Regions from separate parts of the Rhodococcus sp. UYP9 genome, predicted to be linked through region 1. Evidence: predicted binding sites of a transcription regulator. Region 1 holds the regulator's gene; the other holds the start of a gene.
The links. The regulator LexA, encoded in region 1, represses DNA repair genes until DNA is damaged. The targets are predictions, from matches to a motif close to CGAACANNTGTTCG.
Positions count from the first base shown of each region.

Region 2: ruvC (crossover junction endodeoxyribonuclease RuvC) is a predicted target of LexA. The motif match lies at 3,181-3,194, and genes of this name have one in related genera.

Region 1 covers NZ_JBEPPH010000003.1:67,975-75,523, reverse strand. The annotation lists gene ABIB36_RS10035 (uracil-xanthine permease family protein) at 1-847, shown strand, start outside; gene ABIB36_RS10030 (acyl-CoA dehydrogenase family protein) at 984-2,126, shown strand; gene lexA (transcriptional repressor LexA) at 2,208-2,906, opposite strand; gene ABIB36_RS10020 (hypothetical protein) at 3,292-3,801, shown strand; gene nrdR (transcriptional regulator NrdR) at 3,941-4,408, shown strand; gene hrpA (ATP-dependent RNA helicase HrpA) at 4,453-7,549, opposite strand, start outside.
Region 2 covers NZ_JBEPPH010000007.1:28,843-36,391, forward strand. The annotation lists gene ABIB36_RS18375 (nucleoside/nucleotide kinase family protein) at 32-667, opposite strand; gene ABIB36_RS18380 (acyl-CoA thioesterase) at 766-1,617, shown strand; gene pdxT (pyridoxal 5'-phosphate synthase glutaminase subunit PdxT) at 1,614-2,216, shown strand; gene ABIB36_RS18390 (YebC/PmpR family DNA-binding transcriptional regulator) at 2,348-3,103, shown strand; gene ruvC (crossover junction endodeoxyribonuclease RuvC) at 3,213-3,878, shown strand; gene ruvA (Holliday junction branch migration protein RuvA) at 3,875-4,483, shown strand; gene ruvB (Holliday junction branch migration DNA helicase RuvB) at 4,480-5,562, shown strand; gene yajC (preprotein translocase subunit YajC) at 5,767-6,183, shown strand; gene secD (protein translocase subunit SecD) at 6,360-7,549, shown strand, end outside.

The sequences.
Region 1 (7,549 bases):
CACAGGTGCGGTCGTCGTTCTCATCGGACTCAACCTCGCTCCCGCAGCGACGTCGTCGTTCGAGGCGCAGCCACTCGTGGCCGCGGTGACTCTCGCGGCGATCCTCCTGGTGACCGTCGCAGGCCCGGGACTGCTCGGACGCCTCGGAATCCTTGTCGGAGTCATCGTCGGATGGGTTTTCGCTGCTGTGTCAGGGCAGATCTCGGACGTCAAACTCGACGCGATGCGCGTTGCGGAGTGGATCGGTATTCCCGAATTCCGTGGACCGACGTTCGAATTGTCCGTCGTACTCATCGCACTACCCGTCGTCATCGTTCTCGTGGCCGAGAACGTCGGCCACGTCAAAGCAGTGTCGGCAATGACGGGTAAGAAACTCGACGACCTCGCCGGAGACGCACTCATCGCAGATGGATTGGCGACGACGCTGGCAGGTGCTGCGGGTGGCTCGGGCACGACGACCTACGCCGAGAACATCGGCGTGATGGCGGCGACCCGCGTGTACTCGACCGCGGCCTACTGGGTGGCCGCGGTGACGGCAGTCGTGCTCGCGTTCTCGCCGAAATTCGGCGCGTTGGTATTCACGGTCCCGGACGGAGTCATCGGTGGCGCGACACTGGTTCTGTACGGACTGATCGGGCTGCTGGGTGTGCGGATCTGGTCGGACAGCAAAGTCGACTTCACAGATCCCGTCAACCTCGTTGTCGTTGCTGCTGCCATCGTTGCCGGCATCGGCGATCTGACGCTGACGGTTGGGTCGGTGGAACTCGGCGGTATCGCCTGGGGATCGGTCGGAATCTTGGTCGGCTATCCCGTGCTGCGCGCCCTTTCTCGCACACAGCGCCGATAGCGGCACTACCTTCGGTCACCGATTCCGCGCGGCTCGGTCATCGACCGTGTGACCAATTCGGCCGTAGGCTCGAATCACGTCAGTTCACCGGCGGTGACCCATTGTGCCGCCGGTTGGCAATTCGAAGGAGACCGAAGTGGAACGCACGATATTCGATTCCGAGCACGACATGTTTCGCGAGTCGTACCGCAAGTTCCTCGACCAACACGTTGCGCCGAACCACTCCAAGTGGGAAGAGCAGAATCTCGTCGATCGTTGGGTGTGGGTAGAAGCTGGAAAGCAAGGATTCCTCGGCACCGACGTGCCGGAGGAGTACGGCGGCGGCGGTGTCAAGGACTTCCGCTACAACGCCATCGTCACCGAGGAAACCACCCGCGGCGGTTACAGCGGAATCGGATTCACGCTGCACAACGACGTCGTCGCGCCATACCTCATCAATCTGACGAACGAAGAACAGAAGCAGCGTTGGTTACCCGGATTCAGTTCCGGTGAGTTGATCACCGCGATCGCGATGACCGAACCCGGTACCGGTAGCGATCTGCAGGGAATCAAGACCAAGGCCGTTCGCGATGGTGACGAATGGGTCCTCAACGGGTCCAAGACCTTCATCACCAACGGAATCAATGCCGACCTCGTCATCGTCGTAGCCTGCACCGACCCCGACAAGGGTGCGCAGGGATTCAGCTTGCTCGTCGTCGAGCGCGACATGCCCGGTTTCGAACGCGGACGCAATCTCGACAAGATCGGGATGAAGGCGCAGGACACAGCCGAACTCAGCTTCACCGACGTCCGCGTGCCCGCCGCGAACCTTCTGGGTGAGGAGGGGATGGGCTTCATCTACCTGATGCAGAACCTGCCTCAGGAACGACTGTCCATTGCGGTCGTCGCAGCAGCCGCCATGGAGTCGGCGCTCGACATGACAATTCAGTACTGCCGTGATCGCAAGGCCTTCGGTAAGTCCATCGGCAAATTCCAGAACACACGATTCGTGCTGGCGGAGTTGGCAACCGAGACGACGGCCTCACGGATCATGGTCGACAAATTCATCGAACTGCTCAACGACGGCAAGCTGACAGTTCAGGAAGCCGCTATGGCCAAGTGGTGGACCACCGAGAACCAGGTGCGTCTCATCGACCGCTGCCTGCAACTGCATGGCGGATACGGATACATGAAGGAATACCCGATCGCCAAGGCCTACATGGACTCTCGGGTGCAGACAATCTACGGCGGAACGACCGAGATCATGAAGGAAATCATCGGGCGGGGACTGAATCTCTAGTACTCACCTCTCGATCGATACAGCGAAGGGCCGCAACCTCGAAACCTGAAGTTGCGGCCCTTCGCTCTACGAACTCGCTGATCAGAGCTTGCGCATGACCGTGACAACCTTGCCGAGGATAGCTGCGTCATTGCCCGGGATCGGTTCGAACAACGGGTTGTGCGGCAAGAGCCACACCTCACCCTTGGTGCGCTTGAATGTCTTCACCGTGGCTTCGCCATCGATCATGGCCGCAACGATGTCGCCGTTGTCGGCGACACTCTGCTGCCGAACCACCACCCAGTCGCCATCGCAGATCGCTGCTTCGATCATCGACTCGCCGACCACTCTCAACAGGAACAGGGAACCCTGGCCGACCAGTTCGCGGGGGAGAGGGAAAACGTCTTCGACCGCCTGCTCGGCAAGAATCGGACCGCCGGCAGCGATTCGTCCCAGTACCGGAACGAACGTCGGAGTCGGCAGCTGATCCTCCGCAGGCGCCGAGCCGTCGGCTACGGCTGCTGCGTGGTCTGCCTGAACCTCGTCGAGTCCGCGGACATCCACTGCGCGTGGGCGGTTCGGATCACGTCGGAGGAAGCCTTTGCGCTCCAGCGTGCGAAGTTGATGAGCGACCGACGAGGTCGACGTCAACCCGACCGCATCCCCGATCTCCCGGATGCTCGGCGGATAACCACGCTCGGTCACCGAAGCTCTGATGACCTCGAGAACCTTGCGTTGACGTTCGGTCAGGCCTGCATTGATGTCGGTGCCCTCACCTTCGAATGCCTTCGCCGTCGGCACCGAAGGCGCCTTGGCGGTTGTGGCGGTAGTCTTGGCAGCCTGCGCTGTGACCTTTCCACCGGTGGCACTTCCGCGCGTCTTTGCGCTCACTGACGTAGTCTTCGTCTTCCCGCTCGCCTTGCCCGTGGCTTTCGGTGACCCTGACGAGGTCTCTTCTTTCATTCGTGCATCCTCCTGCATCGCCTTCCCCTGCCGGGCATCTCGTGTGATCGAGTGGCCCGAACGCGTGGTGTGGATGTGACGTGTGGTTTCTGACACGAATCTAGCCCGAAAACCCTGTTCGATCAAACATCTGTTCGATCCGTGTCGCAACTTCTGCTGACATTGTCCGACTCGCGTGATAGAACTTCGAACAAGCGTTCATCGAACGCCTGATCGAATAGAGGTGAAAATCGCGTCGGTCGCGAGCATCACCACGGTCGATCTGTACACCGCAGTGGAGGTTCCGATGAGCATCACTACAGAGCGCCGCAGTGCTCTCACCAGTCGCGCAGTAGCAGGTCGGGGTACAGACGGTCGCGATACCCTCGATCGCACAATGCGCTCGGCCTCGTCCGTCCGCACTTCTCGCCCGCGCACGTCTTGCGCGTCACTCGACCGTCGACGCTACCTTCACGCTCTCGCGCAACAGGACCGCGGCAACCGGGTCATCGATCACAGCTCCGCCGATCACAGCTTCGACGACGAGGCGCCGCGTCAGACACTGTCGTGGACCGCCACGGTCGCGGGTGTGCTGATCACAGCCATTGTTCTTCTGGGCTTGGTAGGGCTTGCGAATCTACGCGCCGGATATCTCGACGGCGGTTCAGCGGGTGCTGTCACGGTCGTGGAGCACGGTGGATTCGTCGGTACTGCGGGTCAGGATGTCTTCACGGCCACCGACTCGGGCCAGTGATGCAGCGATGCCTCAAGTGCTCCTCGGTGATCGAGCCAGGTACGCGGCACTGGGCTCGATAGGACTCCGAGTATCCTCGGTACCTGCACCTCTTGCGCTACCAACGAGATGGTGTGACGGCTACGACGGAGGCTCCAACATGCATTGCCCGTTCTGCAAGCACCCCGACTCCCGAGTGGTCGACTCCCGCGAGGCGGACGAAGGTCAGGCGATCCGTCGTCGTCGCTCATGCCCGGAGTGTGGACGCCGCTTCACCACAGTGGAGACCGCTGTTCTGGCTGTCGTGAAGCGCAGCGGAGTCACCGAGCCCTTCAGTCGGGAGAAAGTAGTACGAGGCGTCCGTCGTGCCTGCCAGGGCCGCGATGTCGACAACGACGCACTGAATCTGTTGGCTCAGCAGGTCGAGGATGCAGTTCGTGCATCCGGATCGGCCGAGATCCCAAGCAACGAGGTCGGATTGGCTATTCTCGGTCCGCTTCGCGATCTCGACGAGGTTGCGTATCTACGGTTCGCGTCAGTGTACAAGTCCTTCAGTTCGGCCGAGGACTTCGAGAAAGAAATTCAGGACCTTCGCCAGCAGCGACAGTCAGCTGTCACTGTCGACTGAAGAACGCGTGCGCTCGACGGGCGTGAATCGGTCGACGCGAGGCCTCACTGTTGGCTTACGGCCTGGATTGCTTTCGTAATCCTCTTTTCCGATATCGGGTACGCCGTACGAATTCCTTGCGCGAAAAGTTGAATTCGTAACTCCTCGATCATCCAGAAGATCTCCTGCACTGGTTTGCTCTGCTGTCGGGCTTCAGGAAGCGACTTCAGCAGTCGGTCGTATGCCTCGTAGACTCGATCGAGTGCGTTCATTCCGGTTTCGTCCCGGTTCGCGCTGCTGGGTAGTGAGCCGAGTCGCCGAGTAGCGGCCGTGAGGTACCGGGGAATTTCAGCGAGCCTGGCAGAGCCGAATTCGAATACGAAGCCATTGAAGACCAGACCGGCTAGTTGCTCGCGAACGTCATCGGCGGTTTCGCCGCCTGCTCGTTCGAGTGCGGCTCGAAGCTCCACGGCCGCAGTCAGAATCGGTCGAATCAGTGCAAGGACCCGAGACGTGCGTTCGGTTACCTCGGCATTCACCGACTTGACCAGAGCTTCGAATTCTTGCGGCGAGCGGACGGGACCGCCGTGCGCACTCATCGACTCGTCGATCGCCGTCGTGCGGCAGTCCTCGAGTAGTGCTTCGATGCTGCCGTACGGATTCTGCCCGAGTGCGATTCTTTCCTTTGTCGGAATTCCAGCGATGAGTGCCTTTGTGCCGCGCGGTGCACGCTCGCTCAACAGAGCCCTGGTTCCGTTGCGCATTGCGGCACGCTGCTGGGCGAGTGTGCTCAGTACCCGGACCGCGACGCCACCGGTTTCCGGAACGAGTGCGGGATATCCGGTGACTCGTTGGCCACCGACAGAACGTGAGACGGTCTCCTCGAGAGTTCCCAGAGTCGAGGACGTCCATGCCAGCGTTGCCGCTCGCTCGGCTTGACCGACGGCACTGGCGACTTCGCGGTTCACTCGCGGTGACAGGGTCTGTCGGAGGGCAGTCAGGTTCTTGTTCGACCCGAGTACGTCTCCGTTGATATCCACTGCGACAAACGTCATCCGGAGATGGTCGGGGAGCTCGGAAACCTGAAAGTCTGCCGGATCGATCCGGCATGAACCCAACCGTGAGAGCTCACGGGCCAGCGCGGTGAGAACGGGTTCCGATCTCGGCTTCATCGCCGTCAGTGCGGCGGCGGCAAAGTCGGGAGCGGGCACCACGTTGCGTCGTAAAGTCTTGGGCAGCAGTTTGATCAGTGTGCTGATGAGTTCCGCTCGCATGCCCGGGACCAGCCAGTCGAATCCGACCGGTTGAACCTGCGCGAGCAGGGCGATCGGGATGCGGGCGCTGACTCCGTCGGCGGCGGAACCTGGCTCGAACTGATAGGTCAGCGGAAACTGGACCTCGCCTTGGCGCCACGCATCGGGATACTCCCCACCCAGTACGGATGCAGCGTCGGGATTGACGACGGTCGATGCTGTGAAGTCGAGGAGATCCGGCGTCGTGCGCCTCGTCTTCTTCCACCACGTGTCGAAGTGGCGAGCGGAAACGGCTTCCGCACCGATTCTGGAGTCGTAGAACTCGAAGAGTGCATCGTCGTCGACCACGATGTCGCGACGGCGGGCCCGATTCTCGAGCTCGCCGACGTCGTCGAGCAGTGCGCGGTTCTTGTGAAAGAACGGATGCTGCGTCGTCCACTCGCCCTGCACCAGTGCATGTCTGATGAACAGCTCGCGCGAGACTTCGGCGTCGATGCTGTGGTATCCGACAGGTCGGCCGGTTACGAGGGGAAGCCCGTACAGGGTGACGCGCTCGTATGCCATGGCCGATTGGCGTTTGGTGGACCAATGTGGCTCGGAATAGGTGCGTTTGACTAGATGTGGGGCGAGTCGTTCGGCCCACTCGGGTTCGATTCGGGCCGCCATGCGGCCCCACAGACGTCCGGTCTCGACCAGTTCGGCCGCCATCACCCAGCGTGGAGGCTTCTTGAACAGCCCGGAGCCGGGGAATATCGCAAAGTGGGTTCCGCGGGCACCCAGGAACTCGCGTTTGTCACCTTCTTTGACTCCGATATGCGAAAGGAGGCCGGCCAGGAGCGCCTGATGCAACGAATCGTGCGAGCTCGGCGCGTCGGGCACAGTCCAGCCGAGACCCCTGGTGATCTGACGTAGTTGACCGTGCAGGTCCTGCCATTCGCGCACACGGAGGTAGTGCAGGAATTCGTTTCGGCACATTCTTCGAAACTGGTTCGACGACAGGTCGTTTCGTTGGTCGCGGAGGTATTCCCACAGTGCTGTGTACGACAGGAAGTCCGAGTTCGGAGCCGTGAATCTTGCATGCTGCTCATCGGCTGCTTGCTGGTGTTCTGCTGGACGTTCGCGAACGTCCTGGATGGACATGGCCGAGACGACGACGAGAGCGTCGGCGAGCGCGCCCGTCTTGTTCGCTTCTACGAGCATGCGGGCCATGCGCGGATCGACTGGAAGTTGAGCCAGCTCGCGCCCGATCGGCGTGAGTTCGGACTCGCCGGTATTCGAGGACGGCTTCAAAGCCCCCAACTCTTCGAGCAAACCGATTCCGTCGCGAATGCTGCGCGGATCGGGCGGCTCGACAAAGGGGAATGCGTCGATCTTGCCCAGGCCGAGGGAAGTCATTTGCAGGATTACCGAAGCGAGGTTGGTGCGGAGGATCTCCGGTTCGGTGAACGGTGGCCGTGCCTCGAAGTCGTCTTCGGAGTACAGACGGATGCAGATTCCGTCGGCCACACGGCCACATCTACCTGCCCGCTGTCGGGCCGATGCTTGCGAAATCGGCTCGATAGGGAGTCGCTGGACTTTGGTGCGCAACGAGTACCGCGAGATGCGCGCGGTACCGGGGTCGACGACGTATCTGATCCCGGGGACCGTCAGTGACGTCTCGGCGACGTTGGTCGAGAGAACGACGCGACGGCCGGTGTGTGAGGAGAACACGCGGTGCTGCTCATCGGCGGACAGGCGCGCATACAGGGGTACGACCTCGGTGTTGCGTAGCTGCCGATCGCGCAATGCATCGGCCGTATCGCGGATTTCGCGTTCACCGGAGAGGAAGACGAGAATGTCGCCTTCACCTTCGGCCATGAGTTCGTCGACGGCATCGCATGTTGCGTCGACGGGATCTCGGTCGACTGTC
Region 2 (7,549 bases), on a different contig from region 1:
ACTTTCTTCGGTGACGGATCCACCGGGTTCGTCACCGAAGCCGGACCGCAGGCCGATCGGGATGGTCCCAGCGAACACAGAGCGCCGGTCCCGCGGACTCAGTGCCCCGGCGTAGGTCCATCTCACGGTAGTAGGTGAGTAGTGGCTCTATTGTCCACTGTTCCTCGGGCCGTGTCCGACGACGCAATGCTCCTGCCGAGAGGTCGAGTCGGATCGTCGCGTCGACGTCTAGCCCTCGGCCGAGCAGCATCGGTCCGGCAAGGATCACTACGTGCGTCTGTGCTGCCTCGCGCAACGTAGCGCGTGCCGAGCGATCGCTCTTCTCGTCCCACAAGCGGGGTAGGAACTGTCCTCGACCGCCGGGACGCAGTGGGGCGATCACTTCGCGTTCGATCGCGTCGAAGTCGAACCAGCTTGTGCGATAAGTTATTTCGTCTGTTCTGGAGTACTCGAATCGAAGCGAGGCAGGGCGAACGAAGTCGTGAAGGTCCACCACTTCGCACGGGCGACCGGTACTGGAAACGAAAGCGCTTGTCCGATAGGCGAAGTCGACAGGGTCAGCGCCGTCCGGCCCGTCGACAACCGCGACGCAGCGACGGCCCGACGGAAGCAACGCGCTGAACGTCTCGACGAGTCGGGCCGGCGAGATCGGTTCGAGTTGGGGCATACAGAGCATCCTGCCCTGCACGGGCTCAGGTCGCGGTGGCCGCAGATCGCGTTCGTCTCCTTGTTAGCCTTCAGGCAGCTGGTACAGAAAGGTGGATCATGGCGAGTATCGAAGACATTCTCGAGCTCGAGCGCATCGAGGACGACATCTTTCGCGGTCGAACATTTCCCAGTCTGCTGCAGCGGACATTCGGGGGACAGGTTGCCGGACAGGCGCTGGTTTCTGCCGTCCGAACGGTTGGCGAGCAGTATCGCGTCCACTCGTTGCACGGATACTTCATTCGGCCGGGCAACCCGACCGAGCCGACGATCTATCTGGTGGACCGCCTCCGCGACGGGAGGTCGTTCAGTACGCGTCGGGTCACGGGTATTCAGGCTGGTAAGCCGATCTTCACCATGTCCGCGTCCTTTCACGTCGACGACGAGGGAATTTCACATCAGGACACGATGCCCAAGGTCGTCGACCCCGAGTCTCTGCCCGACTCGCGTGATCTCCCGGATGGGGGAAGTCCGTTCTTTCGCGAATGGAAAGAATGGGACGTCAGGCTGGTTCCGGGTGAGCAGACCGAGAAGCATCCGGATTTTGCCGCCCAACAGCGCGTGTGGTTTCGGTACCGAGACAAGCTGCCGGACAATCAGGTGTTCCACGTCTGCACCCTCGCCTACATGAGCGATATGACGCTTCTCGGGTCGGCATTGGTGCCGCATCCCGACGTGTCGACACAGACCGCCTCGCTCGACCACGCCCTGTGGTTCCTGCGGCCGTTCCGGGCCGACGAGTGGTTGCTGTACGACCAGACTTCGCCGTCCGCGGATTTCGGTCGGGCGCTGACGCAGGGACGAATCTTCGACCGGCAGGGGCGGATGGTCGCTGCCGTTGTTCAGGAGGGGCTCATGCGTTTCGATCGCAACCCCGACCGGGTGAACAAAGACTTGGCCAGGCCCCAGTGAGTGGTCCCAGGATCGGTGTCCTTGCGCTGCAGGGGGACGTCCGCGAGCACCTCGCCGCCCTGAATTCTTGTGGTGCCACCGCAACGCCGGTTCGCAGGCCGCGCGAACTGGACGAGGTAGATGGATTGGTGATTCCCGGTGGGGAATCGACGACGATGAGTACTTTGCTGTCCGTCTTCGACCTGCTCGAACCCCTCAAAGCGAAGCTGAAGGACGGGTTACCCGCCTACGGGTCCTGCGCGGGGATGATCTTGCTTGCGTCGGAGATTCTCGATACTCGTCCCGACGCCCAGCATCTCGACGCACTGGACATCACTGTGCGGCGCAATGCGTTCGGCAGGCAGGTCGACTCGTTCGAAACGGACCTGACGTTCGCGGGAATCGAAGGTGAGAAAGTGCGCGCGGTGTTCATTCGTGCGCCGTGGGTGGAACGGGTCGGGAACGACGTCGAGGTGCTGGCCGAAGTTCCCGATGGCCCGGCCGCTGGTCGGATCGTTGCAGTCCGGCAGGGCGCCGTGATGGCGACGAGCTTCCATCCGGAAGTCACCGGTGACCGCCGAGTCCACGAACTGTTCGTAGACTTGGTACGCAAGACCTAGTGGAACGCAGGGCCCAGTAGTACATGCAGGGCAGTTGCCGGATGGTCGAACCGAGATAGTGGATCCCTCTCACCCGAGCACATGCGTAAAGTACACAACACTTAGCTGAAGCAGGAAAGGGGCTCCATCGCATGAGCGGCCACTCCAAATGGGCCACCACCAAGCACAAGAAGGCGGTAATCGACGCGCGTCGAGGTAAGTCCTTCGCCAAACTCGTCAAGAATATCGAGGTGGCGGCCCGCACCGGTGGTGGCGATCCAGTGGGTAACCCCACCCTGTTCGATGCCATTCAAAAGGCGAAGCGCACGTCGGTTCCCAACGACAACATCGAGCGTGCTCGCAAGCGCGGCGCAGGTGAAGAAGCCGGTGGCGCCGACTGGCAGACGATCATGTACGAGGGATACGGCCCCAGCGGGGTGGCGATGCTCATCGAGTGCCTGACCGACAACCGCAATCGGGCTGCCGGAGAAGTTCGCGTCGCCATGACGCGCAACGGCGGCAACATGGCCGATCCGGGCTCGGTGTCCTACCTGTTCACCCGCAAGGGACTTGTCACGTTGGAGAAGAACGGGCAAAGCGAGGACGACGTGCTGATGGCCGTCCTCGATGCAGGTGCAGAGGAGATCACCGACAACGGAGATACCTTCGAAATTGTCAGTGAACCAACCGACCTCGTTGCGGTCCGCACTGCACTGCAGGAAGCAGGCATCGAGTACGACTCGGCGGAGGCCACCTTCCAGGCGTCGGTGTCCGTTCCCGTGGACGTAGACGGCGCCCGCAAGGTGTTCAAGCTCATCGACGCACTGGAAGAGAGCGACGACGTGCAGAACGTGTACTCGAACGTCGAACTGTCCGATGAAGTGATGGCTGCACTCGACGAGGAGTGAAACCGGTCGGGGCGGGAAGACGGACCTCGCTTACGGGTGTCGCGCACCCGATAGGTCGCACCGCTCCGATACGCTATCGAACAACAGTTCGTAAGCGGAAGGTGTCAGTGTGCGAGTGATGGGCGTCGATCCAGGTTTGACCAGGTGCGGTCTGAGCTTGATCGAAGGCGGGGCCGGTCGCAGTGTCGTGGCACTCGATGTAGACGTGGTGCGAACGCCGCCCGATATGGATCTGGCACAGCGTCTACTCCTGATATCCGAGGCCGCGGAGTACTGGTTGGATACGCACAAGCCGACGGTGGTCGCGATCGAGCGCGTTTTTTCGCAGCACAACGTGCGTACGGCCATGGGTACCGCCCAGGCTGGGGGAGTCATCGCGCTTGCGGCAGCTCGTCGCGGTATCGACGTCTGTTTTCACACTCCGAGCGAGGTCAAGGCTGCAGTTACCGGCAACGGTAGCGCCGACAAAGCGCAGGTCACCGCGATGGTCATGAGAATTCTCGGTATGCAGACCGCCCCTACGCCTGCCGATGCCGCGGATGCGCTGGCACTGGGTATTTGCCATTGTTGGCGGGCGCCGATGATGGCCAGAATGGCGCAGGCCGAAGCAATGGCCGCGCAGCAGAAGAGGAAGTACGAGAATCGGCTCGCCGAGGAACGTAAATCGCGGGCACAGGCAGCGCGGAAGGTCGAACGCGCCAGGCTTGCATCCACCGCCGCTCCGGTTCGTGCCGCAGGACAGGTTCGTGCCGCAGGAGAGGTAGGGACACGATGATCTCCTCGATCAGCGGCGAGGTCCTCGACATCGCCCTCGATCACGTGGTCATCGAGGCGTCGGGTGTCGGATACCGAATCAATGCGACGCCCGACACACTCGGCACGTTGAGCCGAGGATCGGCGTCGAGATTGCTGACGACGATGATCGTCCGCGAGGACTCGATGACCCTCTACGGCTTTTCGGACAGTGAATCGCGTGAGCTGTTCTCGCTCTTGTTGTCGGTCTCCGGCGTAGGCCCCCGCATTGCCATGGCGACATTGGCGGTACTCGATCCTCAGTCGTTGCGGACCGCGCTGGCAGACAGCAACGTGGCCGCGCTGACCAGAGTTCCGGGAATCGGCAAACGAGGCGCCGAGCGCATGATCGTGGAATTGCGTGACAAGGTCGATGCGATCGTGGCAGCAGGGAACACCACGATCGTGCAGTCCGGACCCGGAACGGTCAACTCCGTTCGTGACCAGATCGTCGAGGCGCTCACCGGACTCGGCTTCCCGGCCAAGCAGGCCGAGGACGCGACGGATTCGGTTTTGGTCGAGAGTCCGGATGCGTCCACGTCGGCGGCTCTAAGATCCGCGCTGGCCTATCTGGGTAAGAGCAGATGACCGGAGATCCGGAAGAGGAATTCGCAGACTCTCAGCTCGCGGCCGGATTGATCGCGGACGACGCAGATGTCGAGACGAGCCTGAGGCCCAAGACCCTCACCGATTTCATCGGCCAACCACGCGTGCGTGAGCAACTGCAGTTGGTGTTGACAGGCGCCAAGCTGCGCGGCAGTACCCCCGATCACATTTTGATGTCCGGTCCGCCGGGCCTGGGTAAGACCTCGATGGCCATGATCATCGCGCAAGAGTTGAACACCTCGTTGCGTCTCACGTCGGGACCGGCGCTCGAGCGAGCAGGCGATCTAGCGGCGATGCTCAGCAATCTCGTCGAGGGTGATGTCCTCTTCATCGACGAAATACATCGGATTGCGCGACCGGCAGAGGAAATGCTCTACCTGGCCATGGAGGACTTTCGGGTCGACGTCGTGGTGGGAAAGGGTCCGGGAGCAACGTCGATTCCCCTCGAAGTAGCACCGTTCACCCTGGTAGGGGCAACTACTCGATCGGGAGCGCTGACCGGACCGCTACGTGATCGTTTCGGGTTCGTCGCGCACATGGACTTCTACGAACCTGCGGAATTGGAACTGATTCTCCAGCGATCGGCGGGCATACTCGGTGTTCCGATAGACAAGGCTGCGTGCACCGAGATCGCTGGCCGCTCGCGAGGCACACCGCGCATCGCCAACCGGCTTCTGCGCCGAGTTCGTGACTACGCGGAAGTACGCGGTGACGGCACCATCACCAAGGCCACAGCCCGCGCGGCTCTCGTCGTCTACGACGTCGACCAACTCGGTCTCGACCGGTTGGACAGAGCGGTGCTCAGCGCGCTGATTCGTAGTTTCGGCGGCGGACCGGTGGGAGTGTCCACTCTTGCTGTGGCCGTCGGGGAAGAACCGGCAACCGTCGAGGAAGTATGCGAGCCCTTTCTGGTTCGCGCAGGGATGGTCGCCCGCACACCCCGTGGTCGAGTCGCCACTGCTGCGGCATGGCTACACCTTGGACTCGTACCGCCGCCCGATCTGGCCATCGGCGGAATTTCCGTTCGAACCAACGAGGCTCAGCAGGAGTTATCCGAATAATCTGCTGATAATCGGTGGGAGCTGACCGGATCGTGGGTCCGGTAATGGCACACTGGTCCTTTGCGTGGTTCTTCAGTACAGCCGTGGTGACCGAATTGTCGCCTACTTCGGCTGTACGCGAACGTAAGAAACCACCATGAAGACACCGTGGGCATGAAAGCCGAAACCGATAGACAACCGAAACTTCGAGGACTGACGTAAAAGATGGAACTGCTATTCCCCCTTCTCATCGTGGCTCTGCTCGTGCCGATGTTCCTGAACGTCCGGCGCCAGAAGAAGGCTCTTGCCCAGACTCAGACTCTGCAGGATTCGCTGAAGATCGGTGACGAAGTGGTCACCACAGCCGGTCTGTACGCCCGGGTGGTGCTGGTCGAAGACGACACAGTGGACCTCGAGATCGCCGACGGCATCGTGACGACATGGTCGCGCGCCGTCGTGAAAGAGGTCTTGCCCCCTGATGTCGACGATCTCGATTCCGACGTCGCCGGATCCGCGGACGTCATCGAGTCCGACGATGCGACTCCGTCGCTCGAGAAAAGCACGACACTCGAGAAGGACGTATCCCCGTCGTCTTCGGAAGAGACCGTGGAGCAGAGCGCACGTCGTCTCGAAAAAGAGTGATCGACCTGTGAACGAAACCGCTGCCGGAGAAACTCCGGCAGCGGTTTCGCTTGCCGCGCACATGCTGCCCAGCTCGTCTGGAATCACCTGTTCCGACGCGTATCACCCGACATCAGACCGCTTGCGTCCCCTGATCGACCGCATGTTGTCCCACGCCAAGAGGAGAATCACACACCGTGGCACCTTCCAGCGGATCGGTGCATCCAGCCCGCTATCTCGCCGTCTTCGCGGTATTGATGGCCGCTGTGTATGCGCTGGTCTTTTTCACCGGAGACAAGTCGCCAACTCCCAAGTTGGGAATCGACCTGCAGGGTGGCACGCGTGTCACGCTTACCGCCAGGACACCTGACGGCAGTCAGCCGAGTCAGGACTCTCTGAAGCAGGCGCAGCAGATCATCGAGACTCGCGTGAACGGGCTCGGTGTGTCCGGGTCCGAAGTGGTGATCGACGGCGACAATCTCGTTATCACCGTTCCCGGTGACGACAGTTCGCAGGCACGTTCGCTCGGCCAGACCGCACGGCTCTTCATTCGTCCAGTGTTGACCGCAGCGCAACCGGCGGCAGGACAGCCGGCGCCAGGAGAGCAAGCCCCTGCGAACGGAACACCTGCGCCCGCGGCGGGCGAGCAGGCCCCGGTCGGCGAGTCGGTACCTCAGGGCCGTCCGTTCCCGGCACAGGACCCGAGCGCGGTCGATCCGGTCCCGGCGGCCCCTGCCACCGGCGATCAAGGCAGCCCCGACGCTCCGGCGGCAGTGACACCCACGGAGGTCTCCGAAGCCGATCAGGCAGCCAATCAGATCACCGAGGCGAAGGCGCTACGGCAGAGCGAGGACCCTCAGGTTCAGCAGGCCGCCCTCGCAACGATCGATTGCAATGCACCCGATCCACTGCAAGGCAACGACGATCCCGCATTGCCCCTCGTCGCGTGCTCGACCGACGGCACCTCCGTGTATGTACTCGGGCCGAGCATCATCGACGGTCAGCAGATCGACGATGCTACGTCGGGCTTCAACAGCCAACAGTCACGCCACGAGGTCAGTCTGAGTTTCGACTCGGAAGGTAGTAACACCTGGGCGAAGTTCACCGGCGCCAACATCGGCAAGCAGGCGGCGTTCACACTCGACTCGAAGGTCGTCAGTGCACCGCAGATCCAGGGTGCGACACCTGCCGGGAGCGCCACCTCGATTACCGGCCAGTTCACCGCGCAGAGCGCCTCGGAGTTGGCGAACACCCTGAAATACGGTTCACTGCCGCTGTCCTTTGCCTCGTCGGAAGCAGAAACAGTGTCCGCGACGCTTGGGCTTGCGTCGTTGGAGGCAGGTTTGATCGCCGGCGCCATCGGTCTGGTGCTGGTCCTGCTCTACTG